DNA from 3 places in the Alteromonas sp. Cnat3-28 genome. Region 3 is predicted to be linked to each of the others. Evidence: predicted binding sites of a transcription regulator. Region 3 holds the regulator's gene; each other region holds the start of a gene.
The links. The regulator FNR, encoded in region 3, switches genes on or off when oxygen is low (the NO sensors DNR and NnrR bind a similar motif). The targets are predictions, from matches to a motif close to TTGATCTAGATCAA.
Positions count from the first base shown of each region.

Region 1: the regulator FNR is predicted to act here: its motif matches at 6,971-6,984, upstream of MHM87_RS03080 (high-potential iron-sulfur protein).
Region 2: the regulator FNR is predicted to act here: its motif matches at 3,642-3,655, upstream of clpB (ATP-dependent chaperone ClpB).

Region 1 covers NZ_JAKREY010000002.1:211,413-221,311, reverse strand. Annotated here, with positions in the region: gene purH (bifunctional phosphoribosylaminoimidazolecarboxamide formyltransferase/IMP cyclohydrolase) at 1-974, opposite strand, end outside; gene fis (DNA-binding transcriptional regulator Fis) at 1,057-1,350, opposite strand; gene dusB (tRNA dihydrouridine synthase DusB) at 1,381-2,379, opposite strand; gene prmA (50S ribosomal protein L11 methyltransferase) at 2,750-3,628, opposite strand; gene MHM87_RS03090 (transporter substrate-binding domain-containing protein) at 3,920-4,681, shown strand; gene MHM87_RS03085 (amidase) at 4,811-6,430, shown strand; gene MHM87_RS03080 (high-potential iron-sulfur protein) at 6,529-6,822, opposite strand; gene MHM87_RS03075 (flavin reductase) at 7,045-7,674, opposite strand; gene MHM87_RS03070 (CPXCG motif-containing cysteine-rich protein) at 7,667-7,858, opposite strand; gene MHM87_RS03065 (hypothetical protein) at 8,045-8,332, shown strand; gene MHM87_RS03060 (exonuclease domain-containing protein) at 8,450-9,899, shown strand, end outside.
Region 2 covers NZ_JAKREY010000029.1:9,527-19,425, reverse strand. Annotated here, with positions in the region: gene MHM87_RS18715 (sigma-70 family RNA polymerase sigma factor) at 1-45, shown strand, start outside; gene MHM87_RS18710 (ChrR family anti-sigma-E factor) at 38-781, shown strand; gene MHM87_RS18705 (outer membrane protein assembly factor BamD) at 893-1,657, opposite strand; gene rluD (23S rRNA pseudouridine(1911/1915/1917) synthase RluD) at 1,844-2,827, shown strand; gene pgeF (peptidoglycan editing factor PgeF) at 2,844-3,599, shown strand; gene clpB (ATP-dependent chaperone ClpB) at 3,849-6,425, shown strand; gene MHM87_RS18685 (hypothetical protein) at 6,657-6,977, shown strand; gene MHM87_RS18680 (DcaP family trimeric outer membrane transporter) at 7,158-8,285, shown strand; gene MHM87_RS18675 (LysR family transcriptional regulator) at 8,348-9,253, opposite strand; gene MHM87_RS18670 (L-lactate permease) at 9,414-9,899, shown strand, end outside.
Region 3 covers NZ_JAKREY010000001.1:101,962-111,860, forward strand. Annotated here, with positions in the region: gene MHM87_RS00495 (LysE family transporter) at 1-610, shown strand, start outside; gene MHM87_RS00500 (stress protein) at 693-1,424, shown strand; gene MHM87_RS00505 (glucosaminidase domain-containing protein) at 1,417-2,208, shown strand; gene MHM87_RS00510 (DUF2987 domain-containing protein) at 2,205-2,852, shown strand; gene MHM87_RS00515 (patatin-like phospholipase family protein) at 2,867-3,889, opposite strand; gene ttcA (tRNA 2-thiocytidine(32) synthetase TtcA) at 3,890-4,843, opposite strand; gene uspE (universal stress protein UspE) at 4,992-5,915, opposite strand; one part of gene MHM87_RS00530 (IS3 family transposase) at 6,138-7,015, opposite strand; one part of gene MHM87_RS00530 (IS3 family transposase) at 7,015-7,366, opposite strand; gene fnr (fumarate/nitrate reduction transcriptional regulator Fnr) at 7,462-8,199, opposite strand; gene MHM87_RS00540 (sulfite exporter TauE/SafE family protein) at 8,245-8,904, opposite strand; gene ccoS (cbb3-type cytochrome oxidase assembly protein CcoS) at 8,891-9,121, opposite strand; gene MHM87_RS00550 (heavy metal translocating P-type ATPase) at 9,123-9,899, opposite strand, start outside.

The DNA.
Region 1 (9,899 bases), on a different contig from region 3:
TTAAACGCGATAATTCCGCCAAATGCAGACGTTGGGTCAGTTTTAAACGCACGGTCGTAGGCACTTAAAATATCTTCGCCAATCGCTACACCACATGGGTTAGCGTGCTTAACGATTACACATGCTGGCTCTTCGAATTCTTTTACGCACTCAAGCGCCGCATCCGTGTCAGCAATGTTGTTGAATGACAGTTCCTTACCCTGAAGCTGAGTAGCGGTAGCCACAGACGCTTCTTGAACATTGTTTTCAACATAGAATGCCGCTTCTTGGTGGCTATTTTCGCCATAGCGAAGGTCTTGCTTCTTAGTAAGCTGCATGTTGTAGGTACGTGGGAATTCACTGTGCTGGTGGTCACAGTCTGCTTCACAACCTGTGCTGTCTAAACGAGCACCAAAGTAGTTTGCAATCATGCCGTCGTATTCGGCCGTATGTTCAAACGCTTTAATCGCAAGGTCAAAACGGGTGTTGTACGTTAACGAGCCATTGTTGTCGTTCATCTCTGCAAGCACGCGAGAGTAGTCCGCCGCATTAACAACAATAGTGACATCTTTATGGTTTTTCGCTGCAGCGCGAACCATCGTTGGCCCACCGATATCAATATTTTCAATCGCATCTTCTAGCGTACAGTCTTCGTTTGCCACGGTAGCAGCAAACGGGTAAAGGTTAACCACCACAAGGTCGATCGGCGCAATGCTGTGTTCTTCCATCACTGCTTCATCGGTACCGCGACGACCAAGGATACCGCCATGAATTTTCGGGTGAAGGGTTTTAACGCGGCCAGCCATAATTTCTGGGTGACCTGTGTGATCAGACACTTCTTTAACAGGTAAGCCAGCGTCAGCGAGAAGTTTAGCAGTACCGCCCGTCGACAGAAGTTCTACGCCAGCGTTATGCAGCGCTGTCGCGAAATCGAGGATACCGGTTTTATCAGAGACACTAAGGAGAGCACGTTTAATTGGTTTTGGTGTTTGCATAAATTTTAAGTTTCTAATGTTGTAGTGTTGAAACAAAAAGAGCACCGATTGGTGCTCTTTGGTGGGCAAAGCCCTTGGAATCTTAGTTCATGCCGTATTGCTTAAGCTTCTTGCGAAGTGTGCCACGGTTGATGCCCATCATGATGGCAGCGCGGGTTTGATTGCCGCGTGTGTAAGTCATGACTTCTTCTAGCAGCGGCGCTTCAACTTCAGCCAGTACCATTTCGTACAGGTTATCGATGTTTGCGTTATCCAATTGCTTAAGGTACTTATTAACCGCTTGCTTTACAGAGTCACGCAGTGGCTTTTGAGCTTGCGTTTGTGAAGGCGTAGTTACTGTAGTAGTAAAAGGTGAAGTCACGTTTTGATCGAACATAATACTGTGTTGCTCTTAAGTTAGTCATCACTATGCTGCGGGAGAAATCTGTCGGGTTTCTCGTGTCTGCAGCGCTTGAAAATATGCATTTAGTGCATCGAGTTGCTCATTCGCATCATCGATAGCGTTAAACGTTTTACGAAACTGACGATCCGTATCGTGCTCCGCGAGATACCAGCCCACGTGCTTACGGGCAATTCTCACACCGGCTATGTCGCCATAAAAGTCCTGCACATTGGCTACGTGCTCATGCAAGAGTTCATATAACTCTGACAGCGGCGGTGCTGGTAGGTTCTCGCCCGTTTCAAGATAATGTTGGATTTGCTTAAATATCCAAGGTTTACCTTGCGCGCCGCGACCTATCATTACGCCATCTGCACCGGTGTAATTCAGCACCTCTTGTGCTTTCTCTGGAGAAGTAATATCACCATTTGCAATAACAGGAATTGAAATTGCCGCCTTTATTTGACGTATGGTGCTGTATTCAGCTTCTCCTTTATACATACAAGCTCGTGTTCTGCCGTGAACAGCAAGCGACTGTATGCCGTTTTGCTCTGCAATGCGGGCAATCTCTACCCCATTGCGATTTTCTGGGTTCCAGCCGGTACGAATTTTTAGTGTCACGGGTACATCAACAGCATTAACTACTGCTTTAATAATCGCTTCCACTGTGTCTGGGTATTGAAGCAATGCAGAACCTGCTAGCTTCTTATTGACCTTTTTAGCAGGACAACCCATGTTGATATCGATGATTTGCGCACCGTTCTCAACATTAAATTGTGCTGCTTGAGCCATAAGCTCAGGATCAGCCCCAGCTATCTGTACAGAGCGAATGCCTTCTTCACCCTCATGATTCATACGCGCTTGTGATTTAGCTGTGTTCCAAACTTTCGGATTACTCGAAAGCATTTCTGAAACAACAAGCCCTGCACCTAAGCGCTTACAAAGTTGGCGAAACGGTCTGTCTGTTACGCCAGCCATGGGGGCCAACATCAAATTGTTTTCTAACTCGTAAGGTCCAATTCGCATTATAAAATGTATAGCTCGCCATCTAAAACTGCACAGAAAATATACACCCGGCTAAAACGGGGCGCTAAGTGTACGTGTTTTCGCAAGGCTTGAAAAGGCTAAAAATCGCACAAAATTTCACTCCGTGGTCTTGACAGTGAAAAAAATCTGTCACATTAGTAAGCTAACGTCGATTTTTAGTTTAAATATTGTACGAAAGTCTTACAGCCCCCGATTTGAAAGGGCTGTAATGTGAAAAAAATTAACAATTAATTAGGCGGTAACGTGCTTTGTCGTACAAATTTTCGTCGCAATTTTGAGGTGGTTGACCGAAAACACACTATTCTAACTGGGCGTAATTTTCACCGACTGGTCGGTTTATCACTCAAACTTAGTGTTTTTTGCCCGACACTCTCGCCCATTCGCCATCAATCGCACTGGGTTCAAGAGTAATATCGTTAGCGTACGCTTCTTCTATGCGCGTAACTTGCTCCGCCAAAATACCAGAAAGAACTAACAAACCGCCTGGCTTGCAGTAGTTTGTAATAACGCTTTGAAGTTCTAGTAATGGACCTGACAAGATATTCGCCATCACCACATCGGCTTCAAGCTCAGGCTGGTCTTCAGGAAGGTATACATCCAAACGGTCTTCAACGCCGTTGCGTCGTGCATTTTCTTTTGTTGCTTGTAGCGCTTGTGGGTCGATATCAATGCCGATGACGCGTTTAGCACCCAATTTCAACGCAGCCAGCGCTAATATTCCAGAGCCACAGCCAAAATCGACGACGGTTTTATCCGTCATCTCTATGCCGTCAAGCCAGCGCAAGCAAAGCGCTGTGGTAGGGTGAGTGCCGGTACCAAAAGCAAGCCCAGGATCTAGCATTACGTTAACGGCGTTTGGATCGGGAACATCGCGCCAGCTTGGGCATATCCACAAGCGCTCGCCAAACTGCATAGGATGGAAGTTATCCATCCACTCTCGCTCCCAGTCTTTGTCTTCAAGTGGCTCAAGCTTATATTTAAAATCAGGGCCCAAGACTTTGGCTTTACCCAAGCGCTGAAGGATGCCTTTCATATCTGCATCAGCTTCAAATAAGCCGACGACTTGTGTATCGGGCCACAGTAACACTTCACCCGGCTTGGGCTCATACATGGGGGTGTCTTTCGCATCCACATAGGTAACTGCTTGTGAGCCGTTTGCTGTAAGCATGTCACCTATTGATTCTGCATGTTCAGAAGAGGTATTAATTCGAAGTTGTAGCCAAGCCATATTTATCAATCGTTGAGACCTTTACTCATTATTGTACCTTTGCTTGGCAGTAAACAAAATGCAGGCAGGCGAAAAGCTTTCAGTAAATGAAAACGCGATGCTTACAGAGGCATGATCAAATCTAACCACTTTGGTTCTCAACAGGCTCTCAAGTACCCAATAAAACTTGGCTGCTCAATTGATTACGTAAGCCTCGAGAAAAACTAACCTTTTGTCGACTGGTGAAATTCTAATATAAGTTTATATTATGAGAAGGGTATCGTTTAATTTATAGTTTGGTTCATCTGTTGTATGCGCGCACTTTTATCTGCTGTTTGTTTACTGTGTTTTATCATACCGCTTAGCGCGAAAGAGCTAGATGTGGTTGTGGGCTGGAACAAGCCTCCATACGTTATTTCACAAGAACACACCGGCTTTGAAGTTGACTTGGTGCGGGCGATCCTTGCTGAAATGGGATATGGATTGTCGCCTATTTATGTTCCTTTCGGGCGTACGGCAAGGTTATTAAAAGATGACGCCGTTGACATTGGACTTACCCTTAATCCTGCACACATAGTCGATCAAAGCATTTTAACTGAGCCATATATTATCTATCAGAACGTCGTGGTAACACGCGCAGACAGAGAACTGACGATAGACAGTATCGACGACTTGAAAGGTAAAAGCGTCATTGCTTTTCAAACCGCTCAATCGGTATTAGGTGAGGACTTTGGGCGAACTCTCGCATCGCAAACTACCTATTTAGAAATGGCACGACAAGATCGTCAAGTGGACATGCTGATGCGCGGCAGTGTCGATGTTGCCATTCTCGATAGAAATATTTTCAACTACTTCAAATCTGCAAACAGTGCTTATGCCGAAGACGCAACCGTCTTTCATGAGCTTTTTCCTATATCGCCTTACAGTGCTGCAATCCCCGACCCAGCGCTAAGAGCCAAGTTCAACGCCACCCTTCGGCTATTTATTGAAGATGGGCGGTATCAGTTACTGCTTGATGAATATAAGCTCGATAACCTCCTTCATAAGCTTCCCGTAGCGGAAACGGCAAAATAATTCTTAGACAGTGAACTATTTCTGATTCAACGTATAAGAAACTAACATTACGTTACCTTCTATTGCCGTCAAAAGCTGCATAATAAGAAGGAGTAACAGGCGCTAGGATCATACGTTAAGGAAAGGTTTATGTTGAAACAGGGTTTTTTGCTGGCCGTAGTCGTGCTATGCACTGCATGCGTGTCTCAAGCAAATCATACAGATAAGATTGAGCAATGGTTAGATAAGCCTGCTCACGTTCAGGCGCAAGCTATTGCGAGTGGCGACACGACATCTGCTGAGCTCGTTAGCGGTTATCTTGCGCGAATCGAACGGCTAGATGAAAAGGTAAATAGCGTTTTAGCGTTGAACCCTAACGCGCTGACCGAAGCGAAGGCCATCGATAAACGACTAGCGAATGGCGAGACGCTTGGCCCTCTGGCAGGTATTCCCGTGCTGCTAAAAGACAATATAGAAAGTAAAGAGATGCCCACCACAGCCGGCTCAATGGCGCTTATTGCTAATGACACTGGTCGCGATGCGCCTATCGTAGAAAAACTGAAAGCGGCAGGGGCAATTATTTTGGGTAAAACCAATTTGTCTGAATGGGCAAACTTTCGCTCTGAATCCTCTATCAGCGGCTGGAGTGCAGTTGGCGGGCTTACCCGAAACCCGCATATGCTATCAAGAAGTGCCTGTGGCTCGTCATCGGGCTCGGGCGCTGCCATGTCACTTCGCCTCGCGTCACTTGCCGTGGGCACCGAAACCAATGGCTCTATTATTTGTCCGGCATCCATAAACGGGGTAGTCGGCTTTAAACCAACCGTGGGCTTGCTTTCCAGAACTCACATAGTGCCTATTTCTTTCAGTCAGGACACCGCAGGACCAATTACGTCTAACGTTCAAGACGCCTGGCTAATGACGGCAATCATGGCGGGCCCTGATGCAAGCGATAACGCGACACTAGACGCAGAGTCTCACCGCCCTTCTATGCCAACATCTTCAATGCTGGCTACAGATTTAAAAGGTAAGCGAATTGGTGTGGTTAGGTACCGCCAAGGCGATAATCCTCATGTACTCGCCGTATATGAAAGGGCGTTGAATCAGCTAAAAGCATCGGGCGCTACGTTGGTGGACATCAGTGACTTCTCTCAGCCAGATTCTTTTTGGGCCGACTCTTATAATGTTTTGCTTAGCGAGTTTCATCATAGCATCAACGAATACTTGTCGACGTCGCCAGCAGAGCTTCCTGTTAGGAACTTATCAGAGCTCATCGCGTTTAATAATAAAACAGAACGCGAGTTAGCGTTATTCGACCAAGATATATTCGAGAAGTCGCTCGCGTCGACAGCCATTAACAGTGAAAAGTATCAAAATGCGCTGCGCCTTATTCAAGACACTGCAGGCAAGAACGGTATCGATACATTATTAGCAAAACACAACGTTGATATATTGGTTGCGCCCTCGAACAGTCCATCATTTCTTATCGACGGAGTATACGGCGACCATTCGCCAGCCGGCTTTATTGGTATAGGGTATTTGGCTGCCATCGCTGGTTATCCGCATCTCACAGTGCCTGCCGGACAAGTAAAAGATCTTCCTGTGGGAATTAGTTTTATTGGTGGTAAGTGGCAAGACGAAAGTGTTTTGAAAATAGGTAGAGTCTTTGAAGCAAAACACGGCTTCTTCATTAAGCCTGGCCTTCTGCCTACACGTTTTGACAACCCAGCGTTGAAAGGTATCGAAGACGGAATTGACGTAGTTCGCTAGCGGGAAATGAGGATACATAATCGTATTTCGCCTCAACAGAAACGAAAAAAGCCCTTGGTTTAACTCAAGGGCTTTTGAACGTCTTTTCTTTCGATTGGTTAGCCAGGCTTTTTCACCCAAGCGCTACACCAGCCATCAGCGTTAACAAGCTTATTAGGGAAAATGTTACAAGGGCGGTGTTGTTCGCCATCGGCGCCCTGCACGTACATGCAGTTTGCGCATTTTGCACCTTCAACAGTTGACGACGGTGTGTAGTTCAGTGCTTTTGCAGTAGGGTCATCAGCACTCAATTGTTCTTGAGCCTGAGCACGTAACGCTACACCACCTAATGTAAGACCGATAACCGTCGAGCCAGAAAGCTTTAAAAAGTCACGGCGATTTACAGATTTCATAACATTCTCCTTAAGAGATAGAAACGATAATGATTCTTTTTTATTCAGTGCCTTAAACGCAAAAACCTGCCCAAAGAGGCAGGTTTTGTTTCATGTTTAAATACTATCTCTTTTTGAAAAAAGATCGAACGAAATGTCGCATTTTCGCTTGATCCAGATTAAATAAACTTCAGAGTTACAATCATAAGTATTGAATATAAGACCGCTGGACAGTTTATTAGTTCACTTCACGGTTAACTTTACATCGGGCTTTGCATATGCAAATTGCGCAATTCGTTGTGTGCTGTGGTAGCTGTCTAGGCCTGAGATACAGGCCGTTTGCGCTTGCTCTATATCAGCATAGCCGTCTGAATCTATTATTTGCTCAGGAACGTAGAGCTCCTGGATTTCGCCGATAACCATTTCGGTTTCATTAAGCAAAGTAAAATGCTGTGCTACTTTTAAGCCCATTTTAATTTCACTTTCTTTGACATACGGCGCACTGAAGGACTCACTGATCTGCGCGGTTAACCCAACGGCTTCAAATTCACTTTCATCTGGCGCATAGCGGGCTGATGTTTGGTGGGCTTTGTCGACCCAGTCAACAGCCACGTGATTTAGCGTATAAAAGCCCTGCTGTTTTATATTGCTTAACGTATCTCGCGTGACGGTATGTGGACGCATGATCATGCCAATGAGAGGCGGGTTTGCACCGACATGAACAATAGAGCTCACTATAGCCAAATTGTTTGTAACGCCGTTTGTTGTACCCACCAAAGTCGCCGATTTAAAACCAGACAAACTATTAATTAGGTTTGCGCGGTAGCGCTGTGCAAAGGCGTCTATATCACCGCGGGTAAACTGCTTAGTCATTCTCTCTTTCTGCCTCTATCTGAATGTCATCACCGTGCTGATAAGCAGTAAGCTCAATGGGCTGACAACACACTTGGCAGTCGAGCACTTGTACTTGGTCAACATCGTTAATTTCATCTATTTCAACATCATTTGGAGCCATACAGTAAGGACAGGAAAAGCCCATGGAACGAGTTAAACTCATATTTAAATGCCTTTGTAATCACTAATGCTATTTGTTACGTAATGCAAAGACGAGTGGATTTTCTTTTAGACACGCCCCTTGTATCTGATTTTTAGAGAAAAGGGCAAGACTGCTATTTGACGCTTATGAGTAATCAGAAAATTGGTTTCACAAATAATAGATGTGATAGACGAAAAAGGTGACTTTGTGGCAAATAAAGTTGGTCAATGCCCGTGCTGTAATAGAGAAACTCGCCTTACTTACCATCATCTTATCCCGCGAAAAATGCACAGGCGTACCTATTTTAAAAAGCACTTTAGCAAAGCGGAGCTTCAGGACGGCATTTACATTTGCAGACAATGTCACAGCGGTATACATCGATTTTATGATGAGATGACGTTGGCCAAACACTACTTCAATTTGCAGCGTTTATTGGCAGATGCGCAGCTTTCTTCGTTCTTTCATTGGGTGTCTAAACAGCGCGTACGCGTGTAAAAGTACACGCTGTGCACTATTGGCAGCAGATGTGATAACCAATCGCGGAGGATTTAATTTGATTCGCGTGGCTGTATAAATATACACTGCTGGTGTTTTCACAGCCAAAGATACTTCATGCGAAAAGATTTACCGCCACGTTATTACCTTACACACTTTCACGAGTTCCTTGGGTTCTTTGAGGGTGCTAGCAGAGCGCTTCTAAGTGACGAAGCCACTGACTTTGTTAGGCGTTTTAAAGCGTTAGACGATGACAAACAGTGTGTTGTTGTGCGCGCTGCAAATCGCAAGTACGCAGTGATTGACAGGACGCAGTTCAATTATAGCGAAATCGCTGTGCCACAAGAGCAAATAGATTGGCTTACCGACAACGGCTGGTTTGGTGACCTTACCCACGCTTCGCTTAATGACATCGCAGGTGTCTTGACCAAAGATGCTCTGCTTGAGCTACTTGCTGAATACGGCAGTATTCAGGGGCTCGCATCTCTCACCAAGCCTAAACTCGTGACGTTGCTTAATGAACATATCGAAGCTAGAGGCTGGCCAGAGCGTTTTTCGCTAGATAACTACTTAGTGTGCTTGTTCGACGATGCACTTCGCTATTTGCTGTTTATCTATTTTGGTAACACCAAAAGCCGCCTAAATCAGTTTTCTATGCGCGATTTAGGCGTAATGAGAACCCGTTCTGATTCCGTAACGGATACGGCGCGTTTTGAAACTAAAAGCGACGCCCAAGCGTCATGGTTTTACGCCAACCATTACAGCCAGTTAGCTTTTTATAACGATGATATGTTGCTTGCCATTGCCGAAGGTGAACTGCCCATTACAGAAGGTGTGTCGGCATGTTTTTATCGCGACCAGTTTCTCTATGCACTAGGTCTAAAAGTGCTGATGTTTGATAGAGCGAAAGGGCTAGAAGTATTGAAAGCGGCGCAAAGCGATAAGGCAAAAGAAAAGTGGTTAAGAGAGAACTACAAGGACGGAAATGAAAATAGTGTTAAACAGACCCTTGAAGAGATAATTGATAATCCGCAATCGGATACGCTGCTAGCATTTGCAGAAGATTTCTATGCCCGTAAATACCACAAAAAACGCACCAGCACGGTTACCGACATGCTTCGCAATGCTAGCCGTACACTGGATATTGACGTAAGCCAAAACCAACAGGTTGAGCGTGGTGTGCTGGCGCATTATGCAAGGCACGGCATTGAAGGCTGGCGCACGGAAAACCGATTATGGCGCACTTTGTTCGGCCTTACCTTTTGGAAGCAACTTTACGAAGAAGACACGCTGGTTACTGAGTTTGATCGCAGACCGTTATCGCTTAAACAGAATAACTTTTACGCCAAGTTTGAACACAGTATTGAAGCGTTGTTACAGGCGCTTGATAGCAAAGAAAAACTGCGTTTTCACATTCACAAAATGGCCACGATGCACTATGGCAAAGTGAATAGCCTGTTTATGTGGTCTAGTCATTTGCTTACGCCTATAGAAGCGCTAATTGAGCATGGTTCGCTAGATTCGATTTATGCTTTACTTCGCATGATGTGCAAAGACTTTGAGAGCC
Region 2 (9,899 bases), on a different contig from region 3:
TTGGCACTTCAACGATTAAAGGTCATGTTAAACGATAATGATTAGGTTTCACCCAAGTGCCCAGCAACTTAAAGATTTTGTTGAGGGCACATTGTCACCTGCTATATCACTGATGGTCTCTGCACATTGTGATATGTGTGAGAAATGTCAGCGTTTTGTTGAAATTGAAACGGAAAGTCTTGCTGCTCAAATGGTTTCGAACGCCAATTCATCGGCAAGCGACAGAGCTGAAATGTCGCTTCAGTTTGGTGACATGCTATCCCAAATTACGCAGCTCCCATCATCGAAACAAAATAATGCTTTGATGGAACAGCCCACAGCGTATCGTGAGCCCGTAAAGAGGCGGGCGGCCTTGCAGGCGCAGGCAAGCGCAAATACCATCGAGTTAGATGGAAGGGTATTCACTTTACCCAGAACACTTCACCGCTACATCGATAAGACAGGTAACTGGTCAAGTTTGGTCGGGAAGCTGTGGCAGGCGCCAGTTGACCTTGGAAACCAAGGTGTAGCTAATTTTATCTTTATGGGAAGTGGTGGTAGTGTACCTGAGCACACGCACCGTGGAACGGAATATACATTAGTCATTGATGGTGAGTTCAGTGATGGGCTAAGTCGTTATGATACCGGCGACTTTATTTTCATGGATGGTGATAAAACGCACACGCCAAGATCCGAAGGTAAAGAAGGCTGCCTTGTATTTAGCATTGTCGATCAGCCATTGCACTTTACTTCGGGCCTTGCGAGATTGTTAAACCCTTTTAGTCACTTGTTTTTCCGCTAGTAATCTATCAAGCGAACGCAGTCAATATGTGACATCCAGATACAAAAAAACGCACAACAGTGCGTTTTTTTGTTGGTTGCATAAAGCTATAGCAAAACAGAATAGCCAAATCTAGCTAATAAATTCGCTGTCAGGGTAGTTAAGCTTTAGTGTCTTCATCGCATTGTTACGCAATTCATCTAGGCCAAGCTGCTCATAACTTGAAACCATAATTTCGAGTGCTTGTTGCACTTGAGTGGTATTCGGGAAGTGCTCTATAACATAGCGACCACGGTTTGCTGCAGCGACATAAGCCTGGCGTCTCATGTAGAAACGTGCAATAGCGATTTCATAGCGAGCCAAGCGGTCTTTAATATGAACCATGCGCTGTTTCGCATCTGCGGCATATTTGCTATCTGGATATTGTTGAATCAGTCTGCGGAAATCTTCAAACGCAGCACGAGACTTCGACGGGTCTCTATCCGTACGGTCAATATTCATTAACTCTTGGAAAAGGTTGCTATCTGATTCCATGTTAGTTAATCCACGCATGTAATACGCGTAATCAACATCTGAATGGTTTGGATTCAGACGAATAAATCTGTCGATAGTGGCAAGCGTTTCTTCGTTTTTACCTGACTTATAATAGCTATAAATAAGGTCTAGCTGTACCTGGTGGGATAGGGGACCGAACGGGTAGCGCGAATCTAGCGCGCTTAACGTTTGTGCCGCAGCGCTGAAGTTACCTACTTCCATGCTCTGCTTTGCTCTGTCGTACAGTTGCTGCGCACCCATGTTAGCTAATACGGCTTTTTCTTCATTATCTGAAGAGCTACATCCTGCGACAGATACCATAGCACCCAATAAAACGGGGGCCAGTAGACGAAATGATTTCATAATAATTCTATTTTCCTGCTAAACAGTTTTAATACTTCGCTGTCTAAGCTCATGTGTTAAACAACAACACTTTAATTGCATTCTAACGTACTAACGATGAGAAAAACCATACAAAAACGTAAACAAGGCAGTGTACAGCGTGAATACTTGTTATAATACCCTTTTTTAGACGTAATCAATGGTGTTATGACACAGTCGCCGAACACAATACAATTAGAAGCTTCAACGGAAGCTGCGCATTTTGGTTTACGGTTAGATCAGGTTTTGGCTGATTTGTTCCCTGAATATTCTCGTTCTAAGCTAAAAACTTGGATCCAAGATGGGAATGTTGCTGTAAACGGTGAAGTAATCACCGTGCCTCGCCACAAAATGCAAATGGATGAACTTGTTACTGTACAGGCCGAAATGGATGTACAAGTAACGAGCGAAGCGCAAGACATCGCGTTAAACATTGTTTATGAAGATGAACACATCCTAGTCATAAACAAACCTGCAGATTTGGTTGTGCATCCAGGTGCAGGAAACCCAAGCGGTACCGTGCTAAATGCCTTGTTAAATCATTGTCCAGAGATAGACAAAGTTCCACGTGCGGGCATTGTCCATCGCCTTGACAAAGACACGACGGGGTTAATGGTAGTAGCAAAAACAATTCCTGCTCAAACGCATCTTGTTGACCAACTTCAACGTCGGGAAATGAGTCGTGAATACGAAGCCGTTGCCTTAGGTACGATGGTCGCTGGTGGTATTGTAGATGCGCCTATTGGTAGACACGCAACAAAACGTACGCATATGGCAGTACGTGAAATGGGCAAACCAGCGGTCACTCATTTTCGTGTTATCGAAAAATTTCGCGCATACACGCACCTGCGTTTGAAACTTGAAACTGGCCGTACGCACCAAATCCGCGTACACATGGCCCACATTAAGCATCCTTTGCTTGGCGACCAAGTTTATGGCGGGCGTCCTCGTCTTCCTAAAGGGGCGTCAGAAGAATTTATCGCTGCGCTTCGCGGATTCCAACGTCAGGCGTTGCACGCCGCACAGCTCTCGCTGTTTCACCCTGAAACGGAAGAGTGGATGACGTGGAAGGCTCCCCTACCTCAAGATATGCAGGACTTGCTTAAAGCCGTGAAAAAGGACACCGCGGACAATCCACAAGATATGCTTTAATGAGTAAGGCGAACTTATGACATTGTCATCTGCAAATTCACCTATATCATCCACGCTGGATTTGATTACTCCAGCGTGGTCATGTCCCGCAAATGTTGTTGCATACACAACGACAAGAATGGGAGGTACAAGCATAGGTGATTTTGCAGGTTTAAACGTTGGCGCCCACGTGGGGGACGACCTCCTACTAGTAAAAGCCAATAGAAGCCTAATTCCACATAGTGAAAAGATCACATGGTTGGAGCAAGTGCACAGCAACCGCGTGGTGTCATTGCCGAGCGCAGATACCACCGCTGATGCGTCGTATTCTTCTTCAACATCGCATTTTTGTGCGGTGATGACCGCAGACTGCGTGCCCATTTTATTGTGTGATGAAAGCGGTCAAGAAGTGGCGGCAGTACATGCTGGTTGGAAAGGTCTCGATACTAACATTATCGGAAGTGCTGTTTCACACTTTGGCAGCGATGCAAAAAAACTCATCGCTTGGGTTGGTCCTGCAATCAGCGGGCCCTGCTACGAAGTTGATGTACAGTTGGCGAGTAAGTTTCGCCATATAGACGGTGCCATTGCTAATAGCTCTAATAGAGGGAAGTACTTATTAGATCTGCCTCTAGTGGCACAGGTGCAATTGCAGCAAGCTGGCGTTGAGAATATTACACAAAGTAACTTGTGCACTTACACTGACGAACAGCGTTTTTATTCCCATCGAAGAGCTACGCATCAAAACAAGCGCACGACTGGGCGTATAGTTAGCGTAATAGGCCTGCTTTAAATTGTTTCGAAAAAAGGCGGCAGTTTTAGTCTGATCAAACAGTTGCGCTAGATCAAACTTCATACATTATTTGTTATCTTTTTGGCTAACTTTTTAATCTCATACTTGAATCGCAATTGAGCAGCCTACATAACTAGAACATAAAGAATACCATTCCGCATAGATCATTACCCACTCAGCGAGAGTTAAAATGTTCGTAATCGCGGCGTGTTAACGCAGGTATAGTTGTTCATTAATTAGGTTGAGATTATGAGACTAGATAGATTTACCAGTAAATTTCAGCTCGCAATATCCGATGCTCAATCACTCGCATTGGGGCGAGATCATCAATACATTGAACCTGTCCATTTAATGACTGCCATGCTAAATCAGCAAGGCGGGTCAGTACGCCCTTTGCTTGACCAAGCAAACATCAATGTAAATGCGCTACGCTCAGCACTGAGCCAAGCTATTGAGCGCCTACCTCGTATTGAAGGCATTGGGGGAGATGTTCAATTAAGTAAAGACAGCGGCATTTTGCTAAATCTTTGTGACAAGATAGCGCAGCAGCGAAAAGACGAATACATCACTTCAGAAATCTTTGTTCTAGCGGCGCTACAAGATAAAGGGCGCTTGGGGGAAATCCTCAAAAGCCTGAATATCACTAAAGAAGCTATTGAAAGCGCAATAGACGACATGCGTGGTGGCCAGAAGGTCACGGATCCTAATGCTGAAGATGTACGTCAAGCGCTTGAAAAATACACGACAGATTTAACCGAGCGAGCAGAACAAGGCAAGCTCGACCCGGTCATTGGTCGAGATGATGAGATTCGCCGAACTGTTCAAGTACTGCAGCGTCGAACCAAAAACAACCCAGTACTCATTGGTGAGCCGGGTGTGGGTAAAACGGCTATTGTTGAAGGATTGGCTCAGCGCATCATTAATGGCGAAGTGCCTGAGGGCTTAAAGAACAAGCGTGTTCTTGCCCTTGATATGGGCGCGTTAGTGGCGGGAGCTAAATATCGCGGTGAGTTTGAAGAACGCCTTAAAGCAGTGCTTAATGAGCTGGCTAAAGAAGAAGGCCGCGTGATCTTATTCGTTGACGAACTGCACACTATGGTAGGTGCAGGGAAGGGCGATGGAGCGATGGATGCAGGTAATATGCTTAAACCTGCGTTAGCCCGTGGTGAACTTCACTGCGTTGGTGCTACAACACTGGATGAATATCGTCAGTACATTGAAAAAGACGCAGCACTTGAACGTCGTTTCCAAAAAGTATTAGTTGAAGAACCAAGCGTTGAAGACACTATTGCTATTCTGCGTGGCTTAAAAGAGCGCTATGAGCTCCATCACTCGGTAGATATTACTGATCCCGCTATCGTTGCAGCGGCAAGTTTGTCGCATCGTTATATTAGCGACCGCCAATTGCCTGACAAAGCCATTGATCTTATAGACGAGGCTGCGTCTAGCATTCGATTGCAAATAGACTCCAAGCCCGAAGAGATGGATCGTCTAGAGCGTCGTATCATCCAGCTAAAATTGGAAGAGCAAGCTCTGGCCAAAGAAACAGATGATGCGAGCCATAAGCGACTTGAGATGATTGAGTTAGAGCGTGAGCAAGCGGAAACCAAGTACGCAGAGCTTGAGAAAGTGTGGCTGGATGAGAAAGACGCCATGCAGGGCACTCAAACCATTAAAGGGGAGCTTGAGCAGGCTAAACTTGACTTGGAGATAGCGCGACGTGCATCTGATTTAAATCGTATGTCGGAACTTCAGTACGGCCGTATTCCAGAGCTTGAAGCAAAGTTAGAGCAAGCGGCTGAAAACGAAACTCGCGAGACGACGTTACTTAAAAATAAAGTGACGGACGTTGAAATTGCAGATGTGCTTTCGCGATGGACGGGTATACCTGTAGCGCGAATGCTTGAGGGCGAGCGTGAGAAGTTGTTGCGTATGGAAGACGTACTTCACAAACGAGTTGTTGGACAAGAAGAAGCGGTTGAAGCGGTTTCAAACGCAATTCGACGTTCACGTGCTGGGCTTGCGGATCCAAACCGACCTATTGGCTCATTCTTATTTTTAGGGCCAACTGGCGTGGGCAAAACTGAGCTCTGCAAAGCCTTGGCAGGCTTTATGTTCGATACTGAAGATGCCATGGTGCGTATCGATATGTCAGAGTTTATGGAAAAACACTCGGTAGCACGCTTAGTGGGGGCACCTCCAGGCTATGTTGGCTACGAGGAAGGTGGCTACTTAACCGAAGCTGTGCGTCGCAAGCCATACTCGGTCATTTTGTTGGACGAGGTTGAAAAGGCACATCCAGATGTATTCAATATTCTGCTTCAAGTACTAGATGACGGCCGGTTGACTGACGGACAAGGACGTACTGTAGATTTTAAAAATACCGTTGTGATCATGACGTCCAACTTAGGCTCAGATATCATTCAAGATAAGCACAACGAAAGTCAGTATGACGATATGAAGGCGTCGGTAATGAGTGTTGTAGGGCAACACTTCAGACCGGAGTTCATCAACCGCGTCGATGATATTGTGGTATTCCATCCATTAGGGAAGGAGCAAATTAAATCTATTGCTAAAATTCAGCTTGCCTCGCTTCGCGCTAGGCTCGCAGAAAAAGGGTATAAGCTTACTCTGTCTGCCGCGGCTATGGATAAATTGGCGGACGCGGGTTTCGACCCAGTGTTTGGCGCACGTCCGCTTAAGCGAGCGATACAAGTGCAGGTGGAAAATCCACTCGCGCATCAATTACTCGCTGGCGAATTAATACCGGAATCAACCATTCGTATTGATGCAGATGACAGCGGACTTTTCGTTGTCAGCAATTAAAACCAAAAGGCACTGGAGGCAGTGCCTTTTTTATTGCCAATAGATTCCGCGAAAGACCATTAATCGGCAGCTTCATAACAAAAAACGATTTACTAAAAAGCCACTGGTCGAATAGCGACAGATTACGCTTTATTGTTTAATGAATTTTCCTAATACAGCTAATTAATTTTCTTGATTTAATAATGATAACTATTATCATTAACTTATTATTGAGAGGGTTAAGAGGTTGCGATGCAGTTATATAATTCAAACGAAGCGGTAGTTTCTGCGCGCTCAATGCCCCGAGATATAGCTAAGCTTTGTGCGCATTTCATATTATGCATGATTGTGAGCGCAGTCGGTGCCATAGGTACTGGTTTTGCCGTATTTGCATTGAGTGTAAACCAAGCGACATTCTCGCCTGCAGATACTATAATGTCTGCACTTACTGTGTTTTCTCTGTCTTTGTGTTTAAGTTGGTTTTCGCAAAGTTGGGGTAAGACACTTCAATCAATATCATTACTTTCACTTATCGTGTTAGCAACAAGTAGCCTTTTATTATTTTTCTATTGAGCGATTTATGCTCAATATTCTTCATCTCTTTACACAATTAACATTCAAAAAGTAAACCTCTGATTATGCGAATTTAGGAAAAAGTTAATATTCTAAACTCGGTTTATCCTCTGAGCACGAACGAATACATTATCCGCCCGTTAACGACATGTTAAATAGTTTCAGCTATTAGGACGAATAATGAAAACAAACAATAAATACACCCTACGCTTATCTGCTTGTGCATTAGCGCTAATTCTTAACCCTTCTCACGGCATAGAGTTGTTCAACGGGAAGGTCGGTAACGAACACGTTAAGGTTAGTGTTGGAGGTTATGCCAAAGTAGATGTCAGGCATGTTGAAGGGGATATTGCTTATCAGGATTATTGGATTGGTAATTTTCCTGGCGGGGAAGCAATAGAGACATCACACACAGGTTTCAATGTAGGAGAGTCACGCTTAAATATGGGCGTTTCTATAGGGGAGGTGAGTACTTTTATAGAAGTCGATATGTATGGCGGAGGCGGTAACGAAGCGGTAAGTAACTCTACTAACTTGAGATTACGTCACTTCTTCATCACCTATAAGAACTGGAGTGCGGGGCAAAACTGGAGCACCTTTATGCCGCTTCACGTTATTCCTGAGTCGTTAGATTTTGGTGGTCCTCATGTAGGAGAAGTGTTTGCAAGGCAAGTTCAGGTTAGATACACCTCTGGAAACTGGCAATTTGCCATCGAAAGCCCAGAGACCATTGGGGATGGTGATACCGACGCACCTGCCAATGCCGTAGGGCTTACAGGTGTAGCCGCTGACCCTGATGAGTCTACGCCCGACTTTGTTGTACGATACAATTTAGATAGTCAATATGGGCAATATGCTTTCGGCTCTGTAATACGACTTGTCGATCAAGGAGGGGTTGAAGAAGTTACAGCAGCAGTAAATATCGCAGGCAAAATACCACTTTTTGCAAAAGATGATCTACGTTTTCAATTAACCGCGGGTAAGCCCGGTCGGTATGCTGCAGCTGGCATGACCGCTGATGTTGTTGAGGATCCTGCAACTCAAACATTGGAAACGGAAAGTACGCTGGCTTATACCGTAGCGTATCGCCATTTTTGGACCGAAACCCTCCGCAGCACTGTATTTTATGGAGCAGCTAAAACAGATATTTTGGGGCGCAAACGTTCGCACTGGGCGGTGAATGTTATTGATACGGTAGCGCCGCGCCTCGATGTTGGCCTAGAGTTTGGTGCTTATTCTATCAATGATGACAATATAGACAGCATTGACTCCAATTACATCCAAGCGTCAGCTAAGTTCGCGTTTTAAGATCGCTTCAATTATGTTTAGCGCCATGTTTTTGATGTAAACGGAGATTACTTCAATGTTTATCAATAAAAATAGGCGCTTCTATTGCTAAACGCCTCTTGAAGGTAGTTGACCAGTAGCTTTAGCTTTTTGTCAGGCTGACGCGAACGAGGATAAACGGCATAAATACCCATAGTCTTAGTTACGTACTCGACAAGTAAAGGCGAAAGCGCCCCATCTTCGATATCTTCATGCACTAATGCCTTGGGAAGAAATGCTACACCCACACCTGCAATAGCGGCTTGCCTTAACGCATCCAAGTTATTTGACTGTATTCGCCCACCAATTTGCACGTTGTGAAGCTCTCCTTCAATATGAAACGGCCAGAAGTCTGGGCCAGTGCTATCGTACTTGTAAATTAAACAATTATGTTCAGTTAAGTCATCAGGATGATTTGGGCGGCTTTTGTTTTTAAGATATGTGGGGCTTGCGCATACTATCCATTTTGAATCTATAAGGCGTTTAGCAATAAGAGAGGAGTCCTCAAGATGTGCTGTACGAATGGCGAGATCGTAACCTTCTTCAATGATATTGGTGACGCGATTGGTAATTGCAAGCTCTACATCCACCTCTTCGTGTAAATTGCAAAACTCGGCAATTGCGCGATTTAAGACCAGTTTTGCCGATACATTGGGCATAGTAATTCGGATTTTTCCACGCACTTCATCACTGTAACCACTGACAGCATCTTCTGCGTCTTGAATGGCTAAATTGGCGATTCTCGCCTTATTGTACAGTGTTCTTCCTGCATCAGTTAAATTGAGCTTTCGTGTAGAGCGGTAAAGCAATTGAACGTTCAAATCTGATTCTAATCGTGCGATACGCTTACTTACTACAGAATTAGTTAGGTTGAGTTTTTGAGCGACCTTTGAAAAAGAGCCTTCATCAACTACGTTCACAAAAAGGATAATATCGTCTGCTTTTGCCACTATTAGTCCAAAAATGGAAATAAACTTTGTCTTTAATGCATATATATCAACACGTGAGAAATTAGTACAGTCGCATACCTAAATTTTAACCCTGCATTAACATCGATTTTCTAACGTTAGAAACTCGAATAATTAACTAATTATAATAAGAGGAAAACTCATGAATGAGATAACCCTTGGATTATTAGCATTGCTACCTATAACGCTTTCAGCAGTGCTGCTATTGGGTTTACAGTGGTCTGCGAAAAGAGCAATGCCAGTTGTATTAGCAAGTACAGCACTTATGGCACTTTTAGCATGGGATATGTCAGCAGTACGGGTGGGCGCTTCAATTCTACAAGGCTTAGTGATTACAGTATCTGTTTTGTGGATTGTATTTGGTGCAATTTTTCTGCTCAACACATTGAAATATACTGGAGCAATTGATGTTATCCGCCAGGGTTTCACCAATATTTCACCTGATAGAAGAGTCCAGGCAATAATCATTGCTTGGTGCTTCGGTACTTTTATTGAAGGTGCTTCTGGTTTTGGCACGCCGGCCGCTATAGCGGCTCCTTTGCTTGTTGCCATCGGTTTTCCTGCATTGGCTGCCGTACTTATTGGTATGATGATCCAAAGCACACCTGTCTCTTTTGGCGCAGTGGGA
Region 3 (9,899 bases):
GTTTCTTACCATTGCGTTGGTACACCTTGTGGCTGTTGCTAGCCCAGGGCCAGATTTCGCGGTGGTTGTTCGAAACAGCGTGGCCTATGGCAGACGTATCGCCATGTACACCAGTATAGGGATTGGCTTAGCTATATTACTGCATGTGGCTTACTCGTTAGTGGGGCTTAGTGTGGTTATTGCAACTACTCCATGGTTATTCACCACGTTTAGCTATGCCGCCGCAGCTTATTTACTGTACCTTGCGTTTGGTGCGCTTAGAAGCGGGCCTGTAAAACAGGACCAGGCAGTTAACGCTGAAAAGAAAACATCCCACATATCTGCAAAGCGCGCAGTTTGGATGGGCTTTCTCACAAATGGACTAAACCCAAAAGCAACGCTATTTTTCCTCTCATTGTTTACTGCAATTATTAGTATTGATACTCCATTTACAGTGAAACTTGGCTACGGTATCTATTTAGCTATAGCTACTGGACTGTGGTTCTGTTTTCTTTCATACCTTTTGAGCACCAGTAAAGTAGCTGAGCTTATTGGTAAAAAAGGGTATTGGTTAGACCGTGCGATGGGGGTGCTACTCGTCGGTTTAGCTGCGAAATTAGTACTAGGTTAACGTTTGTTTACCTTACAAACAGGCATTTGTTTTTGTGAATTGGTATAATCCCGCCGATTTTTCAAAAAGATAAGAGAGTTGTGTGAAAGACGTAAACCAAGACCGCCTGAACAATACGTTGTCTAAACAGTATCAATTTGATACCAAAGGTCTATTGCGCCGCGCTGCCGGTTTAACAAAGGCAAACTTTTCATCATTGCTGCAGGGAAGTGTTGTTCTATTTTTGACGTTTGTCGTGTTAGGTGTATTTGCTCAGCAGTACATCACAATAAATGACGATGGGACCTATGTATTCGAGCATCAGTCTATCATAGAAATTGTTGCAATCTGCATCGTTGCCCCGCTGTTGACGGGGTTGTATATGATGGGCGTTTTTGTTGCCCGCGGCACTAAAACTTCAGTATTTACCGTATTCCAGTTTTTCCCCTTGATATTTTTGCTGGCGCTAACTCAGCTAGTGAACAGTATTCTTGTTCAACTAGGTATGATGTTGCTTATTATACCCGGCGTTTATTTTTATTTAGCATCGTCCTTTTCACTTATGTTGGTTGCTGACAGAAAGTTAACGCCAATTAGTGCGATCATCCTGTCGTGTCGCGTATTTAATGCATACTGGGCTCAAATTGCCAGCATATTTGGTGTGTTCTTTTTACTGTTTGTGTCGGTGCCATTAACGCTGGGCTTTTCACTTATTTGGGTATTACCTTTTTATTTTAGTATGATGGGCTTGCTCTATCAGGAACTGATTGGCGAGCAGGGAGTAAGCACGGAAGCATCTGAAAACGATGTGAATGAGTCTAGCTTCGATGCATAAGCGTGAAACCTTTAAAATTGTCCTTATTACGTTAGGCGTATTGGCGGTAATCGTCATTAACGCCATAATTTTTACTGAGGACGAACCGGATATTTTAGATATACCGCAAACGGTTGAAGCTAAAAAGCCGGTGCCTAACTTCTCTGCCTATACAGATGTAAAAGAGAAGAAAGAGGCATTTTTTAACTATTTACGTCCCGAAATAGAGAAGCAGAATGCGTATCTACTCACGCTAAGACATTACGTACAAACCTTATATAGAAAGGCGTTAGCTAACGAAACGCTCTCTGAAGAAGATATGGCAAGGCTTGAATGGTTAGAAGAGGAATATCGAGTTAAGCCAACGCAGCCGCTGAAATCAAAATTGCTAGCTCTGCTACAAAAGATTGATGTTCTACCTGCCGAACTCGTGCTCGTGCAAGCCGCGAATGAGTCAGCTTGGGGCACCAGCCGGTTCGCAAGAAAGGGCTATAACTTCTTTGGCTTATGGTGTTTCTCTAAGGGGTGTGGCTTTGTTCCTAACCGTCGAAACGATGGGGCATCTCATGAAGTTGCCAAATTCGACAGTTTGTCTCGTGCAACGTACACCTACATGCGAAATTTAAACCGCCACGACGCGTATGCGGATTTAAGAGAGATCCGCAGTCGACTGCGTGCAAACCAAATTCCTATTACTGGTGTTGCGTTAGCTGAAGGGCTAATGAACTATTCTGAGCGAGGAGCCGCTTATGTTGAAGAGCTTCAAACTATGATCCTATTTAACGAGGAGTTTTTATCCGAATGATACGCGCTGCTTTATTTTTTGCTTCATCTCTGTTTATTGGTGTAGGCAGTTCTTCCGTTGCTGCTGAAACGATAGATGTTGAGTACAGCCGTTTCTATAGCCATGTTAAAAAGCTGGATAATGAAGATACCCAAGCACTTCAGTTTGCATTCGGGTTCGTTCGTGTTGGCGAAGGGCGTTTATGTGAAGTTAACGGAGCGTCTATCGTAACCGATAAGAAAACAATGCCCTTAGAAGTGAGTGGTGAAGGGCGATTCACGGTGCCTACTGAAAAGGCCCTGAAACTTGCCAACGCACTGGTTCGCATCGATTTAAACGAACGCGCGAACGTGTGTGATATGTCGGTACAACTTGAAACCAAGCCGGAATATCTTAAGCAGTATTACACAAAAGACGACCTTACGTTTTTGTATGGTCAGTACGAAGCTTTCTTTAATGAAATGGGAAGTTTTTTGTCTTTCATGATGCCTTCGGTAAAGGGCTTGATGATTCAGTTTGATGACAAGAATTTAGATTTCATTACACCACAAGGTGTGCAAATCAATAACGGCGTATTGCATCTAGAACAAGATTGGATCAACGACGCAAAAGGCTTAACACTGCCTCATGCGCCGCTACGTGTTACCGCTATGGCTTCAAGCTAAATGCATATTTGGGATTAGGTAAGAAGCTGATACCTAATTTGCTCTGCTAAACGCGCGATGGTCTCTTCGCCCTTCGCGCATAGCTCTTCGGCTCTGTGGAATTCCATAATACCCACGTCGGTAAGCTGAGGCTCAATAAGAATGTCAGGCGGATCGCCAGCCAAACGTGAACGTGTGACGCGAGCTTGAAGTATCTCAAGTGAACTGCTCATCACGCTCATAATTCCCGGCGGGTTTCGCTTGTTCACTTTAGCGGGGACTTCGGTCAACTCTTCTTCCACTTTTTCAATCACATCAGAAGCAATGCCTTCTTCAGTCTTTACATTGCCAGCCGAGACGCTGTCTTTTTCATCTTTTTTCTCTAGGGCTTTTTCTTCTTTGTTGTCAGGAGAGAACCATTGGCGTAGTACGTTTTGACTCTTTGTAAAAAAGTCCTCGGTTTTGCGCTGGTTTTCTTCATGATCTTGTCTCAACTTTTCAAGACGAAGTGGTCGGAAATCGGCGTTAAGGTTAACCGCGATTACAAAATCGGCCCCTAATTGGCGACATAAGTTCACCGGTACAGGGTTTACAACGGCACCGTCTACCAACCAACGATCACCATGTGCTACGGGCGCAAAAAGTGCGGGAATAGCGCAGGATGCTTGAATGGTGTCTCCGATAGGACCAGAGTTAAACACTACTTCACGGCCGGTATAAAGGTCGGTAGCCACAGCCGCAAACGGCTTAAGCATGTCTTCATAAGTCGATTCACAAAACTCGCTTGCTAGCTTGTCGAAAACCTTCTGTCCGCTGGCAATGCCGCCGCGTCTAAGTCCTACACCCATAAGAGCAAGTACCTGCCAGTCGCTAAGGGAACAGGCCCACTCTTTCAATCCTTCCAGCTTGCCACTTGCGTAGGCAGCACCAACATAGGCACCAATAGAGCATCCCGCTACAACGTCAATTTTTACGCCGAGTTTTTCTAATGCTTCAATTATGCCAATGTGAGTCCAGCCCCTTGCGGCACCGGCACCTAGCGCAAGTCCGATTTTCATTTACTTAGGTTCCATAATGTTTATTACTTCAATAGTATTATCTTCATCACTGAAGTCCGTACTATTTTCTGTAGTGAAAGAAGGTTCATCGAACCCGATATCACCGTCTTCTACCGGGCCTTCTTGTGTAGCTATAGCTTTAAAATCATAAAGGTTGCTGTCGATTAAGTGTGAAGGCGCTACGTTTTGAAGCGCACGGAACATCGACTCTATACGACCTGGGAAGCGACGGTTCCAGTCTTGAAGCATAGCCTTTATGTTTTGGCGCTGTAGGTTTTCTTGTGAGCCACAAAGGTTACACGGAATAATCGGAAATTCAGCGGCCTGAGAATATTTCTCGATGTCTTTTTCTGTGCAGTACGCCAATGGACGAATAACGATGTGTTCACCGTTGTCGCTGACTAGCTTTGGCGGCATAGACTTAAGCTTGCCACCATGAAACATATTGAGGAAAAACGTTTCTAGCATGTCGTCGCGGTGATGACCTAATGCAATTTTAGTCGCACCTAACTCTTTTGCCGTGCGGTACAGAATACCACGGCGCAAGCGAGAACAGAGAGAGCAAGTCGTCTTTCCCTCTGGAATTTTGTCTTTAACAATAGAGTAGGTGTCTTCTTCTACAATTTTGTAGTCAACGCCAATGCTTTCTAGATATTCAGGCAAGATATGTTCTGGGAAACCAGGCTGCTTTTGGTCAAGATTAACCGCAACGATATCAAAGTGAATAGGCGCAATCTTCTTTAAAAACAATAAAATATCTAGCATGGTGTAGCTGTCTTTACCGCCAGATAAACACACCATTACTTTGTCGTTGTTTTCAATCATACCGAAATCGCCAATGGCTTTACCCACATTGCGGCGAAGTCGTTTCTGAAGTTTGTTGAAGTTGTACTTTTGCTTACTTTGCGCAGCATTTAATGGCGACGCGTCAGCACTGTTTGTGCCTAAACTCATAATTAACTAGCTTGGTTTGTGATAAAGCCACCATTATACATTAAAGCGGCTTTTCGAGACCATGCTTGTGAAGTTAAATTTGTTGGTGACATACCGTGTTGGCCGCTAAGTAACGGCAAACACGGGCTATGTAGACTTGATGAAAAGACTACACCGACAACGGCGACACAAATCCATCAGGCTTAATTGCAAGCACATCGCAATTGAGTTCGTCGATTACGTGTTCTGCAGTGTTACCAATTAGGGCCGCTGAAATTCCCACACGGCCAACGGTACCAATAACAACCAGCTCTGCATCCAGTGTTTTTGCCACTTGTGGGATAACTTTTTCCGGAAGGCCTTCTCTTACTACGCATTTGTTTTCAGGAATACCGTACTTTAACGCGTGACTACGCATTTCTTTTAAATGATGATTTTTTACCGCGTCGTGATAGGTATCGGGGTCGAACTCAGGCACTTCTATGGCGATATTAAGTGGTGTAGAAGGGTAACTGTTGACCAAATTTACGCTACCTTTCAATAAAGAGGCGTAGTCGTTAGCAATGAGGGTGAGCTTATCGTTAAGTGCGGCATGCTCATCGTCTTCACTGCCTACGTTTACTGCAGCAATAATCTCTCCTCCTTCTGGCCAGTCGTGCTCTTTAACGAGCAATACTGGCCGAGGGCATTTACGCATTAAATGCCAGTCGGTGGGGGTGAAAATAACAGAAGCAAGATCGTCGTGCTTTTTGGTTGCCTTTACCACTAAATCTATCTGATTGTTTAGGGTGTAGTAAATAATCGACTCATACGCACGATTATTCCATTCTACAACGATATCAGTTTCAGTGAATCCTTGTTCTCTTAAGTGGGTGGCAAGCCATTTTGCATGCTCCTTTGTAACTGCATCGCGCATTGACTCGCGCTCATCCGGGCTAAGCATGGTCGTCATATCATAAGATAAGTCGTATACCACCATCATTGCGGTAACTGAAGCGCCTGTTTTTGAAGCGAGTTCATAAGCTCGGCTTAGTGCAGGTTGGTTATCGCGCTCGGCATCTACCACGGCCAGAATTCGTTTACACTCAATCATAACGTTCCCCTAACTACGAAACTTAGTAGCGGCTGTCGAAATCGAAGCTTTCTAATACTAACTATAAACGACATTGGGAAAAACGTAAGTTGTTTTAGATCAAGAATTTTACGAGGCGACCATGAGTGAACCTACCTAATTGAATATGGAGCAACCGGCGTGGCGCTGAAAGGGTAGATAGGTGGCTAACACATGTGTCGTCCTAATATAGGTTGACAGTTATTAGGCCAGCTCTCGAAGCTGGCCTTTTCTATTATGCACTGCGTTAGGCGTTTCCATATCTAATGCTAAGTGCGGTCTCATTTCATTGTAAATATTGATTGATTCGGTAACGAGTATTTTCAACTCTTCGATTGTTTTACATCGGTAGAGTAAGAACTCTTGCTTAAGTATACCGTTTATTCGTTCTGCTAATGCATTTTGATAACAGTCGTAACCATCTGTCATTGACGGCTGGATCCCATTCGCATTCAACTCATTCTGGTAGATAGCTGAACAGTATTGTAGCCCTCTGTCTGAGTGGTGAACACTGTTACCTGCATATCGTTTATCTCTGACGGCCATCTTCAGTGCTTTGACTACATTTTCAGCCCTCATGTCCAAGCTCAAGTGGTGCCCTACAATTTTACGCGTGCTAGAGTCTGTTACTAACGATAGATAGTGTACACCTTGGTCGGATTCGAGATAGGTGATATCGCTAACAAGCACATGCTTTGCATTATGCAGACCTTCTTCCTTAAGTAAATTTGGATGCTTTTTCATCCAATGTTTACTGAATGTAGTTTTGGTAAAGCTTTTCTTTGGCTTAACGAGTAGCCCCTCGCTCCTTAAGTAAGTAAAAAAGCCATCTCGACCTAGTTTAATCCCATGCTCAACCAACTTTGGTTTTATAAGTTTATAGAGCTTACGCGTCCCTATTTGCGGCATATACTTGCGCCAGTAAAGTACCCAATCTTTAATTATCGATAGCTCTGCTCTTCTACATTCCATGCGAGAAACAGCCTGGTAAACCGACTGTCTCGATACTCCCACAACCCGGCATGCTGCCGCCAAATTTATTTCTTTTCTTTTTTTGGCTTGCCAGACGTACCGGATAAGTACTTTTTTCTGAGACCCGCTCCATACTCGTTATCCATAATATCTACCATTCCATTAAGGATTTTATTACGGAGCTTTTCGTCAGCTAATTCTCTCTCGAGACGTTTTATTTTTTCGGCTGGTGTTTCTTTTGAACTTGGCATAAGTGGATGCTGAAATGGTTTCGACCAGTCGAGTCTACCATGCTTTCTGAGCCAAACCAGTACCGTCGACCTTCCTTGTATTCCGAAGTGAGCTTGTGCCTGTTTATAAGTGAATTCGCCTTTTTCTACACGCTCAACCACACCCAATTTAAAAGCTAAGGTGTAATCACGCTGTGTGCGCTTAGGTCTTTGATTACTTGAAGTTGTCATAAAGAAGTCCTCTTTATGTCAACGTATTTTAGGACGGGACAACAGGTTACAAAAAAGCGCGCTTAGTGCGCGCCTTATTTAACACTTAAAAAGGACTAACCGCAGACAACGCTAGGGCCGTTAAGCGCCGCTAGTTTGGTGTTTAGCCTATCGAAATCCAAAATAGTAATAAGCTTGCCGTCTACTTTTATGATGTTGTCTTTTTGAAAACGGCTTAACAGACGACTAATCGTTTCAATCGTTAACCCTAAATAGTTTCCAATTTCGTTGCGCGTCATGGTTAAGTGGAATTCTCTATGGGAAAAGCCACGCTCTTCAAAGCGCTGAGAAAGATGTGATATAAAATACAATAAACGCTCTTCTGCGGTTCGCTTGTTTAAAAGCATGATCATGTCGTGATCTTGTTTTATTTCAGCGCTCATGAAGCTCATGATTTGGTGGCGCAGCTTTGGAAATTGCACTGACATTTCGTCGAGGGTCTCGTAGGGAAGCTCACACACCATGGCAGTTTCTAACGCAGAGGTATAGCTTTGGTGTTTGTTCTCTCTTAATGCATCGAAACCGATAATGTCACCAGGAAAGTGAAAGCCGGTAATCTGTTCTTCACCTTCGGTATTAGTCACAAATGATTTGAATGAACCGGTTCTCACTGCAAATAGAGAACGGAATTTATCACCAGTTTGAATCAGCGTGTCACCTTTATGAAGCGGCTTCTTGCGTTCAATAATATCGTCAAGAGACTCGATTTCTGTTTTGTTTAACGCCACCGGTAAACACAGGTGACTGAAACTACAGTTTTGACAGTGAATAGAAAATTGGCTTCCTTTGCTCATAATGCACGCTCTCTAAAAGAATACCCGACAATAATACACCCATTTTTAAACGATTGCGCCATGAATAAGATAAGCGGCATATATTGCCATTATTACTGCAATAATTTGTCTAAAATGATTATGTTGAAAACTTCGAACAATATATTGGCTACCAGCGCTTGCAGCGAGCAAGGTGGGTAATGTACCCAAACCGAAGAAGAACATAATAGCAGCGCCTTCTAGCGCGTTACCCGCCGCGAGAGACCAGGTAAGTGTGGAATACACCAAACCGCAAGGAAGCCAACCCCAAATAAAACCATAAGGCAACGCACTTAAAGGGGTCTTAAATGGCAAAAAGCGTTTTGAAAGCGGCTGGACTTTGGAAAATAGGCCTTTACCCGCATTTTCCAGCACTGTTAAGCCAGTCCACCACTTACCCAAATAACACGCCAGTAGAAGCAACATGATTCCGCTAAGTAGGGAAAGGGCATAGTTGGCAAGAGGTATATAATCTGCTGCAATTTTTCCAAGTGCCCCGGTTATTGCTCCGGCGATAGTGTAGCTCACTATACGTCCCATGTTATAGGCAAGGGTATAGGGTAGTGCTGAAGCGCCTTTAGGCGATACCATCCTTAGCGCAGCGACAATTCCACCGCACATTCCCACACAGTGAACTCCACCGGCTAAGCCGATAAGAAAGGCAGAGAAGTAGTTAATCCCTTCCATGTGGCGCTTGGCTTTTGTCTACTTTACTGTCTTGAAGTTGCTTGCGTTGCTCAGCTAGCTTTTTTTCTTCTGGCGGAAGATCATCGTCAAACAGTATGCTATAACCTTGGCGATCTAAATCTTCAAATTGATTGGTTTTCACCGCCCAAAAGAATATCACGATAGCGACGGCAACAATGATGATGGCGATTGGAATTAATACGTAAATAATACTCATGCTATTTGCTCAAGAGTCGCGTTGAGTTTGTGACCACAATGATACTGCTTAACGACATACCAACAACAGCCATCCACGGTGAAAGTAGGCCTGATACGGCGAAAGGTAAGATCAAAACGTTGTAACCTACCGACCAGCCAATATTTTGCCTTATTTTTTGCTTCACTTGGTGCGCAGTTCGAATAAGTTCTGGTACAGAAAGCAGCTGATCGCCAAGCAGTATCACGTCGGCGGCAGTTTTAGCCACGTCTGTGGCATTACCCACTGCAATTGCCACATCAGCACTGGCAAGAACTGGAGCGTCGTTAATACCGTCACCCATCATCATCACTTTCGCGCCAGATTGCTGCATAGCTTGAACGGCTTCGTACTTTTGCTCAGGTGTTAGGCCACCTTTAGCGGTCGAAATTGGCAATGGTGCGGTAAGCGCATTAACGTTTTGCTGTGTATCACCACTTAAAACGGCGAGGGTATGGCTTGCAGCTAATATATCGAGAGTTTCTTGCGTATCTTCTCTTAGTGAATCCTTTACTTCATACGCCGCCATAATACGCCCCTTAACCGTGAGAAACACGTTAGCTGAAGGGAACGCTTCAATGAGTTTTAGCTGAGATTCGTGAACGCTGAATGCTGCAGAACCCATAGAAAACAACGTGTCATTGATCTCACCGCTGATACCACCTCCTGGCGTAACGGTAAAATTAGTCACTTTGTGTACCGTGCTATCGATAACGTCAGCACTGCCGCTAGAGGCAGAATTCTCGCTAAAGGCTATACC